Regions from separate parts of the Arthrobacter sp. 2RAF22 genome, predicted to be linked through region 1. Evidence: riboswitches for the same ligand, from Rfam matches in the RefSeq annotation. Region 1 holds a riboswitch; each other region holds the start of a gene.

Region 1 (4,390 bases):
GACCAAAGCCGGACGAACGGATTCATCCGTGGACCCGCTACGTGGCATTGGGTGATTCCTTTACCGAAGGGATCGGCGACCCCGAGCCCAACAACCCCGGGGGACATCGTGGCTGGGCCGACCGCGTAGCCGAGGAACTGAGCCGGGGACACCGGGATTTCGCCTACGCCAACCTGGCCATCCGCGGGCGGTTGCTTCAGCAGATCCTCGACGAACAACTTGGCCCGTGCAGGGACCTCAAGCCGGACCTCGTGAGCATCTCCGCAGGCGGCAACGACCTCATCCGTCCCGGCGGCGATCCCGACGCCTTGGCCGAGAAACTCGATGCCGCAGTGCAGACCCTGAGTTCCGACGGCGCCACCGTGGTTCTCTTCAACGGTCCGGACACCGCGTCATCGGTCCTCGGCCGGATCCGCGGCAAAGTGGCCATCTACAACGAAAACCTCCGCACGGTGGCCGCCCGCCACGATGCCGTGATCGCCGATATGTGGTCCCTGCGGCAACTCTCCAACTCCCAGATGTGGGACGAAGACCGCCTGCACTTCTCGCCGCTCGGCCATCACACCATCGCGGCGATGGTCCTCGATTCACTCAATGTGCCCCACAACCTCGAGCCGCTGTTCCCCAAGCCGCTCCCCCAGCGCAGCTGGCGCGAGGCCCGCTCGGGCGACCTCGTATGGGCCCGGGAGTATTTTGTCCCGTGGGTCATCCGCCGGATCCGGCACCGCTCCTCCGGCGACGGCATCCTGCCGAAACGCCCGACGCCGGGACCCGTCTTCGGTCCTGCCGACACCATCCTGCCCCGGAGCTGAACGGGAGCCGTGTGGGTCACAGGGAGCGGGGCTAAGCTGGTGAAAGACTAGGGAGGCCCTCCACCGTGAACAATGTGATCTTCTGGATCATCGTCTGCTCTTGGCTGATTCCCATGGGGATCCGCATGTACAACCGATCGCGCCAGCGCAGGCTACGGGACTTCCCTCCGCAGGATTACCCCGGGCAGCCCTATCCTCCGCAGGATTACCCCGGGCAGCCCTATCCTCCACAGCACTACCCCGTCGGATACCCGGAGCAACCCCCGGTCATCTTCCCGGCTGAGCCGCAACCCCCGGTGGGAATGCCCGGACCTCAGGCCGCTCCGCCGTCGTCTACTCCGCAAGCGAACAGCGCGCCCCAGCCGGACAGCGCGCCGCAAGGCTACCGGGCACGGAAACTGGCCGAACTCGACCAGGAGTACAGCGACGGGAAAATTGCCATGGAGGACTACATGAAGCTCCGCCAGGAGATCATGAACGGCTGATTCAGCCGAAGAACGCCTCCCGCAGCTGGGGGCCGAGCTGGCCGATCTCGGTGAGGAAACCGTCGTGCCCGATGGGCGCCTCGATCACATGAACGGGGACTTCTCCGGGCAAGGCCTTGGCCAGCTCGTGCGATTGTTCCGGGAAATAGAGCCGGTCCGAGTCCACCGAGGCAACGAAGAACTTCGCCGTGGCCACGGACAGCGCGTCCTCCAATGAGCCCCGGCCGCGAGTGATGTCGTGGCTCATGAGCGCCTCAGTGATGGCGATGTAGCTGTTGGCGTCGAAGCGCTGGACCAGCTTTCGTCCCTGGTGGTCGAGGTAGCTCTCCACCTGGTAGCGGCCCCGGTCCCCTAAGGCCGCAGCCTGCAGGGGCGCCTCGCCGCCTTGGGCGTTCCTGCCGAAGCGGAAGTCCAGTTCATCCGCCGAACGGTAGGTGATGTGGGCGATCCGCCGGGCAAGGGCCAGCCCCGCCTCGGGCGCTGCCTGGCCGTAGTAGTCGCCGCCCTTGAAGTCGGCGTCCTGCCGGATGGCGAGAGTCTGGGCCTGCGCGAACGCAATCTGTTCGGCAGTGCTGTACGCCCCGATCGAAATCACGGCACATCGCTTGACGCGGTCCGGATAGCTGACGGCCCATTCCAGTGCGCGGGCACCGCCCATGGACCCTCCCACCACGGTATGCCAGCTGTGGATCCCCAAGGCGTCGGCCAGCCGGGCTTCGGCTATGGTGCTGTCCCGCAGGGTGACGAGCGGGAAGCGGGAGCCCCACGGCTTGCCGTCAGGAGCGCTCGACGACGGCCCGGTGCTGCCGTAGCAGCCTCCCACGATGTTGACGGAGACCACGAAGTAGCGGTCCGTGTCGATGGTGGCGCCGGGACCAACGAGTTGCTCCCACCAGCCTTCTTCATCGCTCTCGCCACGGGCCACATGGGTGCTGCCGGTCAGTGCATGCTCCACGAGGACGGCGTTGGAAGCGTCGGCGTTGAGCCGGCCCCATGTCTCGTACGCAAGGACGACCTCAGGGAGGAAACCCCCGGCCTCCAGTTCGAGCCCTCCTACGGAAACATACTTGAGGGTTCCGTCCTGGGTACCGGAAAGGGGTATGGCTGTTGCAGCAATTGTCATTCGTCGACACCTCACATCGCGCTTGCCCGCCGCCAACACAGCGAAGGGCCAGGTCTTCACCCGGGGCACCCCGCCGCGAAAGGAGGGTTGCCGGCCAGCAAGCCGGGGCTGTCGCTGGCACTCATGACCTATGGGAAGAGTCTAGGAAAACCGGACCCCTTCTGACGAAGATTATGACAGCTTTGTGACACTTGGCCGCGTTTTGTTCACGAAGCCGGGGTTGTGGATGTCTGAAATTGAAGAGACGGGTGATGCCTGTGTGACTGGAGATAGAATTGGGCGCAGCAGTCTGCATCCTTCGGATGTCTCCGCCGCCACTGTGCGTCACAGGAAGATTGAAGCTCGTGAAAAAGCCATCCGGCGTCGTTCCAATAGCCCTGTTCTTGCTGGTATCAGGTTTCACCGTGGGAGTGCCGCTGCCGGCGCACGCCGACACGACTCCGGCAGCAGGCGAAGACAGATACGTGGTCCACTACGCCGAAGGCACCGACGTTGACGGGAAGACCGCGGAGCTGCGCTCGCAGGGAGTCTCGGTGGACAAGACGTTCACGCATGCCGTGAAGGCCGCGGTCGTCACGGCGACGCCAGCGAAGGCCGCTGCGTTGGCGAAGTCGAGCCGGGTTGTGTCCGTGGACCGGGATATGCCGGTGCGGATTTCAGACACTCAAGCACCGGCACCCTGGAACCTTGACCGGACCGACCAGAGATCCCTGCCCTTGTCTGGGAGCTACACGCCGCCTTCGAGCGGCGCCGGGGTACCGATCTACGTGGTGGACACCGGCGTGTTGGCCACCCACCAAGACTTCGGCGGACGCGTGACGGTCGGATATAACGCCGTCGGCATTGGAAGCAACAACGGCGTGGACGACGGCAAGGGAACCACAGACTGCAACGGCCACGGCACGCACGTCTCGGGAATCGCAGCAGGAGCCACCTTTGGGATGGCCAAAGCGGCAACGATCGTGCCCGTACGAGCGCTCAACTGCGCCGGGGGCGGATCGTCACTCGATGTCATTGCCGCTCTCGACTGGATCGTTCAGCATCACCAAGCCGGTCAACCCGCTGTCGCCAACCTTAGCCTTAGCCTCCTGACCGGTACGGACCAGAGCCTGGACGCCGCCGTCCAAGGCGCGATTGACAGCGGGATCACGGTAACCTTGGCTGCAGGAAATAGCAGCGTCGACGCGTGCACACGCTCCCCTGGCCGAGTGCCCGCAGCCCTCACCGTGGCTGCTAGCGACCCGAACGACAGCCAAGCAGGGTTCTCCAACTACGGTCCCTGCGTCGACCTGTACGCACCAGGGGTCCAGATCACCTCCGACTGGGCGACCTCGAATACTGCGACCAATGTCCTCAGCGGAACTTCAATGGCCTCGCCCCACGTCGCAGGAGCGGCCGCGATGCTCCTCGCCATGCATCCCTCGTGGAGCCCCGCGCAGGTCTCGGCAACGTTGACCGTCGGCGCAACAGCCGGAATAGTCCAGTCAACCGGAAACTGCATGCCTAACCGGCTGCTGTACGTCAGCCCGTCGCTCTTTTCGCCGTCGCAAGACCCGTTGGGCGGATTTGCGGCCACGACCCCCTGCCGGCAGCTTGACACGCGGGACGGGACCGGTGGCGTCAACGGGCCGGTCGCCCCCGGCCAGACGATCAGCGTCAAGGTTGCTGGACGCGGCGGCCTCCCGGCGACCGGAGTTTCCGCTGTCGCAATGAACATCACGGTGGCCAACCCGACGTCGAACGGCTTCATCACCGCGTACGCCGGCGGAACAAATCGTCCGGCGACCTCGAACCTGAATTTTGCCCCAGGGCAGATCGTCCCGAATTTCGCGATCACGCCGGTGGGGTCGGATGGCACGATTTCCTTCACGAACAGCTCCAACGGCACGGTCCAGCTCATCGCCGACATCACCGGTTACTCCCTCACGCCTGGCGCGTCGCCCGCTCCCGGGACGTTCTCCGCCCAGGCC
Region 2 (4,390 bases), on a different contig from region 1:
CACGAGCTCAAACTTGAGCAGATCGAAACCCAGACCCGCCCATGCCGCAGCTACGCCGAGCTCCTGCACCAGATCCGCAGGGGGCGCGGCCTCGCCAGTCATGCCGCTCGGCGCCACGGCGCTCGGATCGCCGCGTTGGCCACATCGCCCGTGGATGCCGCGTTGCACACCACTCCGGATCCCCGGTACGCCATCATGCTCGAACGGTTCGGTATCACGGCGCACGAACAGCTCACGTGCGGATTCCACGTGCACACATCGATCGAGTCCCCCGAGGAAGGCGTGATGGTCTTGGACCGCATCCGGGACAAGCTCGCGGTCTTCACGGCGATGAGCGCCAATTCTCCCTACTGGCGTGGCCTGGCCACGGGTTTTGAGAGCTATCGGACGCAGGCGTGGAACCGCTGGCCTTCGTCGGGGCCGTCAGCCATCTTCGGGTCCCTGGCTGCTTACCGGCGGGTTGTCCGGAGGCTCATCGAAACGGGAGTGCTGCTGGACGAGGGGATGGTCTACTTCGACGCCAGGCTGTCCCGGCACGTTCCCACGGTGGAGGTCCGGGTGGCCGATGTCTGCCTCCGGGCCGAGGATGCGGCGCTCATCGCGGTGCTCGTCAGGGCACTGGTTGAGACTTCTGTTCGTGAATACCATGCCGGAATAGAGCCCGCTGCCGTGCCCACTGCGCTTTTGCGGATGGCGTCCTGGCAAGCAAGCAACTTCGGACTGCGTACCGAACTGCTGGACTTCGGAACCTTTCGCCCGGAACCCGCCGCCGACGTCGTCTGGTCGTTGGTGGAATACTTGGAACCCGTGCTCGCCGAACAGGGTGAATTCGACTTGGTCCAAACCGGCGTGGCAGCCATCTTGAGCCGTGGCAACGGCGCTATCGAACAGCGTGGTGTTGCCGGGCGCTGGAGCGAGAGCAACGGGAGCGCGCCCGACGCCGCCGGGCTGGCCGCCGTCGTCGAGCACGCCGTCCAGATCACGATGCGCTCAGAGAGGGACGAGAGCGACACCAAGCCGCAACCCGTCCTCACCTGGGTGCGCCAGGACTGGCGCGAAGCGCCCGGCTAGACCTGCTTGAGGGCCGGCTCGAGGTCCCCGATGAGATCGTCCACATCCTCCAGCCCCACCGAAAGCCGCACGACGCCGTCGCTCAGGCCAATTGCCGCGCGGCCTTCCGGACCCATGGCACGGTGCGTGGTGGTGGCGGGATGGGTGATGAGGGACTTGGAGTCGCCGAGGTTGTTCGAGATGTCGATGACGGCGAGCCCGTCCAGCAGCGCGAAAGCGGCCTCCTTCGCCGATCGCCCCGCGGAGGGGAGCAGCTCGAAGGTGAGCACAGTTCCGCCGGCCTTCATTTGCTTTGCGGCGAGCTCGAACTGCGGGTGCGACTTCAGCAGCGGGTACTTGACCCAGCTGATGGCCGGCTGTTCCTCGAGCCACTCGGCGATCCGCATCGCAGACGCCGAGGAGTGGTTGACACGCAGCGCCATCGTCTCCAGGCCCTTGGTCAGGACCCAGGCGTTGAACGCGGAAAGCGACGGACCGGTGTGCCGCATGAGCTGCTTGACGGGACCGTCGATGAACTCCTTGGTGCCCAGGATCGCTCCGCCGAGGACCCGGCCCTGGCCGTCGATGTGCTTGGTGCCCGAGTAGACAATCACGTCTGCTCCGAGATCGCCGCAGCGCTGCAGGAGGGGAGTGGCGAAGACGTTGTCGACGACCACCGTGGCGCCGGCCGCGTGGGCCAGCTCGCTCACCGCGGCGATGTCCACGATTTCCTGCATGGGGTTCGACGGCGACTCGAAGAACACTGCCGTTGTCGGCTCGGACAGAGCGGCACGCCACTGGTCCAAGTCAGGCCCGTCGACGAAGACGGTCTCGACGCCCCAGCGCGGCAGGATCTCATTGAGGATGACGAAACAGGAGCCGAAGAGCGAGCGGGCGGCAACTACTCGGTCACCGGCAGCAAGCAACGCACCGAGGGCGGTGAAGACAGCGGACATGCCCGACGCCGTCGCGAAGCACGCTTCGGTGCCTTCGAGCAGGCGGAGGCGCTCCTGGAAGGTAGCTACGGAGGGGTTGCCGTAACGGGAGTAGACGAAGCGTTCGTCCTCGCCCGTAAATGCTCGCTCGGCGGCTGCGGCGGACTCGTAGACGAAGCCGGAGTTCAGGAAGACGGCCTCGGACGTTTCCTGGAAGTTGGTACGGTCAAGACCGCCGCGGACGGCCTGGGTGTCAGGGCTCCAGCTGGCGGCGTCAGGGTTGAAGGTCACTTAGATGTTCCCCAGGTTCGTCGGAAGTCCACGGTTTTTCCAGCCGTTCACGGTTCGCTCGCCGTAGCGGTCCGGCTCGCCCTCAAAGCCCTCGAGGACGTTGTAGGAGGTGTAGCCGGCCTGGGTGGCGGCAATCGCGGCGGCGATGGAGCGCTGTCCGGAGCGGCAGAGGAAAACCAGTTCGGTGCCGTCCGCCTCCGGGGCCTGCTGCGTCAACTCTTCGATGAAACGGGTGTTGGGGATGCCTCCGGCCAGGTTCCACTGGATAAACAGGGGATCGTTCTCGGTGGCTTTGGTGTCCGGGATGCCGATGTGTGCCCACTCGCCTTCGGTGCGGACGTCCACCAGGATGGCGCCCTGCTCAAGCTTGGCCCAGGCGTCGTGCGGGCTGAGGTCGCCTGCGTAGCTCATGCGTGGCCCTCGCCGTCGAACTCTTCATCAAGCTGATCCACCGCATTGGCAACGGCGGCATCCGCGCTCGCGATTGCCGCGGGCAGGACGATGGCCTGTGCCACGATTACGTCCGTGCCGTTGAAGGTCGCGGCCGGGCTGCCGTGCAACACGTATCCCTCCGCGAGAGCGGTGGAGATCCGCTCGCAGAATTCCTTGGTGTCAGGGCCCGTGATGAGACGGTACGAGAGTTTTTCTTCGGTGGGTTCAGGCATTGGTGCTCCTCAGTCACGCTTGCAGTTCGAAAGTGTCGATACGCCGAGTAGTCACCTGAGGCACCCCGCCGGAGAGAGGGTTGCCGACCAGCAAGTCAGGGCTTCACGCTGGTGCTCATTACTCAAGAAGAAAAATAACATCCACGACGGCGGCCTGCATCACCGGCCGTCGTCATGTTCCGTAACCGGACGGCAGCCAGGCTGGCGAGGGCTGGGGTGCCAGCGTCCTAGGACTCGGTTTCATTGGGCAGCGGTTCCAGGCTCGCCTGGATCCGGGGTGGAATGGCGTCGAACCGCGACGCTACTGCCGTAGGGGAGTGATGAAAAGTGGAACCTTGATGCTTCCGGATTTCCAGCAGTTCGTGGACGGATATCCCGGTGGCCGTGGCGAGTGCATGCAGCGAGAGGCTGTTGTGATGAGCCAAGGCAAAAACCACACCCGACAGGGCTTCGAAACCTTCTGTCTCGTAGATTTCTTTCACCAAGTTGGACATGCCATTTGCATCATCGATTGATCCCGCTGACGCACCAGTCGCCATGGCCGTCAGGGACCATGCAGCAGAGTCGGGGCTGATGTAGATGCTCATGTCGATACCCTACGGACTCAGGCCCGCTTGGGGAATGGGCGATACGTTTATCTTTATGGCAGCACTCACCGACCTTGACCGCCAGCTCCTCTCCGCTCTCCGGGAGGACGGCAGGGCCTCCGTGGCGAGCCTTGCGCGCAAGCTGGGCGTTGCTCGGGCCACCGTGAATAGCCGGCTTGAGCGTCTTGTCTCCTCGGGGACCAGCGTTGGCTTCACCGCGAGGGTGCGCGACGAGGTGGATCCACTTGCGATCCGGGCCATTGCGCTCATTGCCGTGGAGGGAAGGTCGGCGGACAAGGTCATTCGCCAACTCCGCGGACTTCCCGAGATTTGGGCGCTACACACCACGAACGGCGGTTGGGATCTCGTGGCCGAGTTGCGCACGGAAAGCCTCAGCGACTTTGACCAGGTGTTGGGCAGGATCCGCGGGATCGAGGGGATCGTCAATAGCGAGACGAGCCTGCTGCTCAGTTCCGTCCTGCGATAGTCGCTTTTATGACGGGCGCCTGCCGTTGATCATTGTGTGCATAAGCAGTCATCATTTTGTGCATGTTTTCAATGAAAAGTACATACTTTGGCAATTGTGGATGCATATCGCCGCTCCCTAGCCTCGTAGCAACAGTGCTTATGAGGGAAAGGAGCGCATATGACGCGCTTTGTCGATGTCCGCAATATGGTTCGTTGGACGGCCGGACGGGGCCCGGAGACCATCATCTCGGAGATGATGCAGTACCTGGAAGACGACTTCCAGCGGTGGGAATCTTTTGACAAGACTCCGCGAGTGGCAAGCCACACGCCATTTGGCGTCATCGAGCTGATGCCCACCAGCGACCAGGAAACCTACGGCTTCAAGTATGTAAAC
Region 3 (4,390 bases), on a different contig from region 1:
AACGGGGACATTGCTCGGTTCAACGGGGAGAGCCTTCATTCACGAACCTTTCAGGCCGTTTCTGCGGCCCTGTCATTGCAGCAATAGTAGCCGGATCGCCCGCGCGGCAGGGCCTTTGGCAAGCTGGAGGAGCGCCGATGAGTCCGCTGGGCGAGACAGCACCTTGACTGTTACTCGCATCACTACGTATCCTCATAGGCAACAAGTGTTGTTTGTGAGGCATACATCACAGACTACTCTCCCCAATCACCAGCGCAGAGACCTTCCGCAACCCGCAACGAAACCCAGCGGACCGGCGTCGGAATCCCCAAGGGCTCTGCGCATCACTTTCAGGAGCCAACCGTGGACTCTTCGTTCATCAATATTGCGATCGTGGTGGTGTATTTGCTCGCCATGCTGGCCTTCGGCTGGTGGGGCAAGTCGCGCACCAAGAACAACAGCGACTTCCTCGTGGCAGGACGCCGCCTCGGTCCGATGCTCTACACCGGCACCATGGCCGCAGTCGTCCTCGGCGGCGCATCGACGGTTGGCGGCGTCGGCCTCGGCTACAAGTTCGGCGTCTCCGGCATGTGGCTGGTTGTCGCGATCGGTTCGGGCGTGCTCCTCCTGAGCCTGCTTTTCGCCGGCACCATCCAGCGGCTGAAGATCTACACGGTCTCCCAGATGCTGAGCCTGCGTTACGGACAGCGCGCCACACAGACTTCCGGCATCGTCATGCTCGCCTACACCCTGATGCTGTGCGCCACGTCCACGGGCGCCTACGCCACCATCTTCGTTGTACTCTTCGGCTGGGAGCGCTGGCTCGCCATCGCCGTCGGCGGCGCAATCGTCCTGGTCTACTCAACGATCGGCGGCATGTGGTCCATCACCCTCGCCGACCAGGTGCAGTTCATCATCAAGACCGTGGGCATCTTCTTCCTCATGCTCCCGTTCGTCCTGAACGCCGCAGGCGGCTTCGATGGCATCCGTGCCCGCGTTGACGCCAGCTTCTTCCAGTTGGACGGCATCGGGGCACAAACCATCATCACGTACTTCGTGGTCTACACCCTGGGCCTGCTGATCGGCCAGGACATCTGGCAGCGCGTCTTCACCGCCAAGACTCCCAAGGTGGCCCGTTGGGGCGGTGCCACCGCGGGTATCTACTGCGTCCTGTACGGCGTCGCCGGCGCATTGATCGGCCTTGCCGCCCGCGTGGCACTGCCCAACATCGACGTGAAGGCCCTCGGCAAGGACGTCGTCTACGCCGAGGTTGCAACGCACATCCTGCCGATCGGCATCGGCGGCCTCGTGATGGCCGCTGCGGTCGCGGCCATGATGTCCACGGCTTCCGGAGCCCTCATCGCCGCGGCCACCGTTGCCCGCGCCGACGTGGTCCCGTTCGTGGCCAGCTGGTTCGGCAAGACCATCAACACCGACGACACCGAGAACCCCGAGCACGACGTCAAGGCCAACCGCTACTGGGTCCTCGGACTGGGCATCGTGGCCGTGTTGATATCCATGGCGGCGCAAGACGTCGTGGTCGCCCTGACCATCGCCTACGACATCCTGGTGGGCGGCCTGCTGGTTGCCATCCTGGGTGGCCTGGTCTGGAAGCGGGGCACCGGTATTGCCGCGGCCTGGTCCATGGCCGTGGGGTCCGTACTCACACTGGCCCTGCTGATCGCCTATGCCACGGGAATCATTCCCAGCGAAGACGGCGTCTACGCCAACGATCCCATCTACTGGGGCCTCGGAGCCTCGTTGCTGGTGTACGTCGTGGTCTCGCTGCTGACGCCTCCCACGGAGCCCCAGGTCCGCGAAGCATGGGACCGTCGCGTCGCCGGAGGAGTCACCGAGGAACTCCCGCTGGAGGCCCACCCGGTGGCCAGCCACTAAGTTTCACAGAGTCAAGTACGACGGCGGCGCCGCACCTTTTTCCGGGGTGCGGCGCCGCCGTCGCATGTACAGTAGGAAGAGCTTCAAGAGATGTGGCGCCAAGCTCCGACTTGCCACACGCCAACCCCATGTTCACGGGTGGTTCGGATGAAGAAGCGGCCCGGCTCGGACCAGAGACAACCGAACGGGCAAGAGCAACTCCACAGGAGAAGGCCATGCCTTTCGAAAACGGCGCCACCGCCATAGCCGACCGCACCACCCAGCCCAGCACCCTCTTGTCGCCCCGTCCCCGCCGGGTGGACGAATTCGTCCGGGTGATTCCCGGCGTCGACCTCTCCCAAGGCTCCGTCACGTTCGTCGTGGACGGAAACCTGGAACGCTATTGGCACCATGAGCCGCGGCTCATCACCCAAGCCCTTTCAAAAGCGGTCCAGCCCGCCCGCTGGTTCCCCGCCACACGGAAACTCACCCTGACGGTGGCGGCAACCGGGCACCGGGCAGGCGTGCAGAGGCACTTCATCCTGAGCGCGTTTTAGCGCCCAGGGTTTAGCGAGCCCGGGGCTATTCGAACTCTTCGTCCTCGCGGTGTTCCTCTGCGTCGAGCGGAACCACCCGTTCGTCGTCGTCGAGGACCTCGGATTGTTCCTCCCAGTCCTCGTCCACCTCAAGGTCTTCGCTGTAGTCGTAGGCGGGATCGGCCTCGACCGTGGGACGGTCGGGGTGACGGGCGTGGGTTTCGGTGCTGTCCATGGTGCAACCTCCGTTCGACGTGCCGCTGAGCCCATCGCACAGGCACATGAGGCAGCCGGTCACCACGCTACCCCGCCAATTCGTGGACCCTGTCCATCCATCCCAGCACTGCCCCCAGCCGCGGTCAAGGCCTCCCGGGAGCCTCCCGTTTTTGAGGCGCGCCTAAAATGTCCAGTGAGGATTGCCAGCCGAAAAACCGCGGAAATTGGCGATAGAGTGGAGCCGCAATGAGGCGATGAAGCCCGCCCCAGCAACCCAGGAGTCCCGGTGCACCCGCACGCAGATCCACAGAACCCGACAGATCCAGACAACGCGCATCCCGACAATCCCTCGGACCAAAGCAGTCCATCGCAAGATGAAGCGGCCCCCAAGACTCCCCCGTCGTCGTCGGACATCAAGCGCTGGCGTCAGTACTTGGCGGACGAGCGGGCCGAGGCCGCCGTGTACCGCCAACTGGCGCAGCGCCGCGACGGCGAGGAACGCGAAATCCTGTTGGCACTCGCAGAGGCCGAGGGCCGCCACGAGGCACACTGGCTCAAGCTCCTCGGGGAACATGCCGGCATGCCGAAGGCGGCCTCGATCCGAAGCCAAATGCTCGGCTTCCTCGCCCGGAACTTTGGATCAGTGTTCGTGTTGGCCCTCGCCCAAAGGGCTGAAGGCCGCTCGCCTTACGCGAAGGATCCAGCAGCGACCCGCGCCATGGCGGCTGACGAACAGATCCACGAGGAAGTAGTCCGCGGCCTGGCGACGCGCGGCCGCAACAGGTTGTCCGGCACTTTCCGCGCGGCCGTATTCGGCGCCAACGACGGCCTTGTCAGCAACCTCTCACTCGTGATGGGCATGGCGGCCACCGGCGTCCCCGCCACTGTGGTCCTGTTCAGCGGCATCGCAGGCCTGCTGGCAGGCGCGCTGTCCATGGGTGCCGGCGAATATGTCTCTGTCCGCTCGCAGCTCGAGCTCCTCAAGGCCACCCGCCCCACCCAGGCCACGCTGACCGCAGCCCCGGCCCTGGACATCGAGCACAACGAGCTGGTTCTCGTGTATCTGGCCCGGGGCATGTCCCGCGAAGCCGCCGAACACCGGGCCGCTGAACGCATGGGCGTCTACAGCTGCGATTGCGATCCCAGCCTCTCCCTGCACCCCGAAGTGGAAGAAACCGTCAATGAGCACGAGGCCGTGGGCTCCGCTTGGGGCGCCGCGATCTCGAGCTTCTGCTTCTTCGCTTCGGGCGCCATTGTGCCCATCCTGCCGTTCATCTTCGGCATGACCGGCTTCGCGGCGCTTGCTGTGGCCGGTACGCTGGTGGGCATCGCGCTTCTGTCGACCGGCGCCGTCGTCGGCTTGTTGTCCGGAACCTCGCCGCTGACCCGCGGCCTCCGGCAGCTCGCCATCGGTCTCGGCGCGGCCGCGGCCACGTATGGGCTGGGCTTCGTCTTCGGCGCTGTCATCGGTTAGTACCGCCGGCCCGCTGGGGTGCCGGGTACGGGGATTTGGGGGAAGACTTGCATTCAAACTACGGGTACGACGGCGGCCCGCCGCCCAAGCGCCCCAGCACCGCGCTCGCGCTGTTCCGAAATTTGATGCTGGTGGCGGTGGTCGCTGCCGTAGCCGTGTTGGTCAGTGGATTCCTCCGGGGCGACCCTGGAATCACCGGCTTGCTTCCGAACCTGGCCCCGTCCGCCCACGCCACGGCAAGTAGCTCCGGGCCGGGCGGGGCTCCCGGACAAAGTCAGCCGAAGGCGGCCCGCGCGCCGGATACACCGCC

What was found. Region 1 has a riboswitch for S-adenosylmethionine ahead of metX (homoserine O-acetyltransferase MetX). Riboswitches for the same ligand answer to the same signal wherever they lie in the genome.
Region 2: linked by a shared signal. The riboswitch ahead of AB4068_RS06495 (DUF1737 domain-containing protein) and the one ahead of metX (homoserine O-acetyltransferase MetX) in region 1 are both predicted to bind S-adenosylmethionine.
Region 3: linked by a shared signal. The riboswitch ahead of AB4068_RS10475 (hypothetical protein) and the one ahead of metX (homoserine O-acetyltransferase MetX) in region 1 are both predicted to bind S-adenosylmethionine.

The regions. Positions count from the first base shown of each region.
Region 1 is NZ_JBFRGL010000014.1:16,419-20,808, forward strand. Features, by position in the region: gene AB4068_RS11755 (SGNH/GDSL hydrolase family protein) at 1-812, shown strand, start outside; gene AB4068_RS11760 (hypothetical protein) at 878-1,297, shown strand; gene metX (homoserine O-acetyltransferase MetX) at 1,299-2,420, opposite strand; SAM riboswitch class IV at 2,434-2,549, opposite strand; gene AB4068_RS11770 (S8 family peptidase) at 2,765-4,390, shown strand, end outside.
Region 2 is NZ_JBFRGL010000005.1:66,964-71,353, reverse strand. Features, by position in the region: gene AB4068_RS06510 (glutamate--cysteine ligase 2) at 1-1,071, shown strand, start outside; gene AB4068_RS06505 (O-succinylhomoserine sulfhydrylase) at 1,068-2,276, opposite strand; gene AB4068_RS06500 (rhodanese-like domain-containing protein) at 2,277-2,687, opposite strand; gene AB4068_RS06495 (DUF1737 domain-containing protein) at 2,684-2,941, opposite strand; SAM riboswitch class IV at 2,952-3,064, opposite strand; gene AB4068_RS06490 (hypothetical protein) at 3,169-3,528, opposite strand; gene AB4068_RS06485 (Lrp/AsnC family transcriptional regulator) at 3,584-4,015, shown strand; gene AB4068_RS06480 (ornithine cyclodeaminase) at 4,175-4,390, shown strand, end outside.
Region 3 is NZ_JBFRGL010000011.1:61,941-66,330, forward strand. Features, by position in the region: gene AB4068_RS10465 (helix-turn-helix domain-containing protein) at 1-39, opposite strand, end outside; gene AB4068_RS10470 (sodium:solute symporter) at 343-1,875, shown strand; SAM riboswitch class IV at 1,957-2,076, shown strand; gene AB4068_RS10475 (hypothetical protein) at 2,091-2,411, shown strand; gene AB4068_RS10480 (hypothetical protein) at 2,437-2,625, opposite strand; gene AB4068_RS10485 (VIT1/CCC1 transporter family protein) at 2,893-4,080, shown strand; gene AB4068_RS10490 (matrixin family metalloprotease) at 4,128-4,390, shown strand, end outside.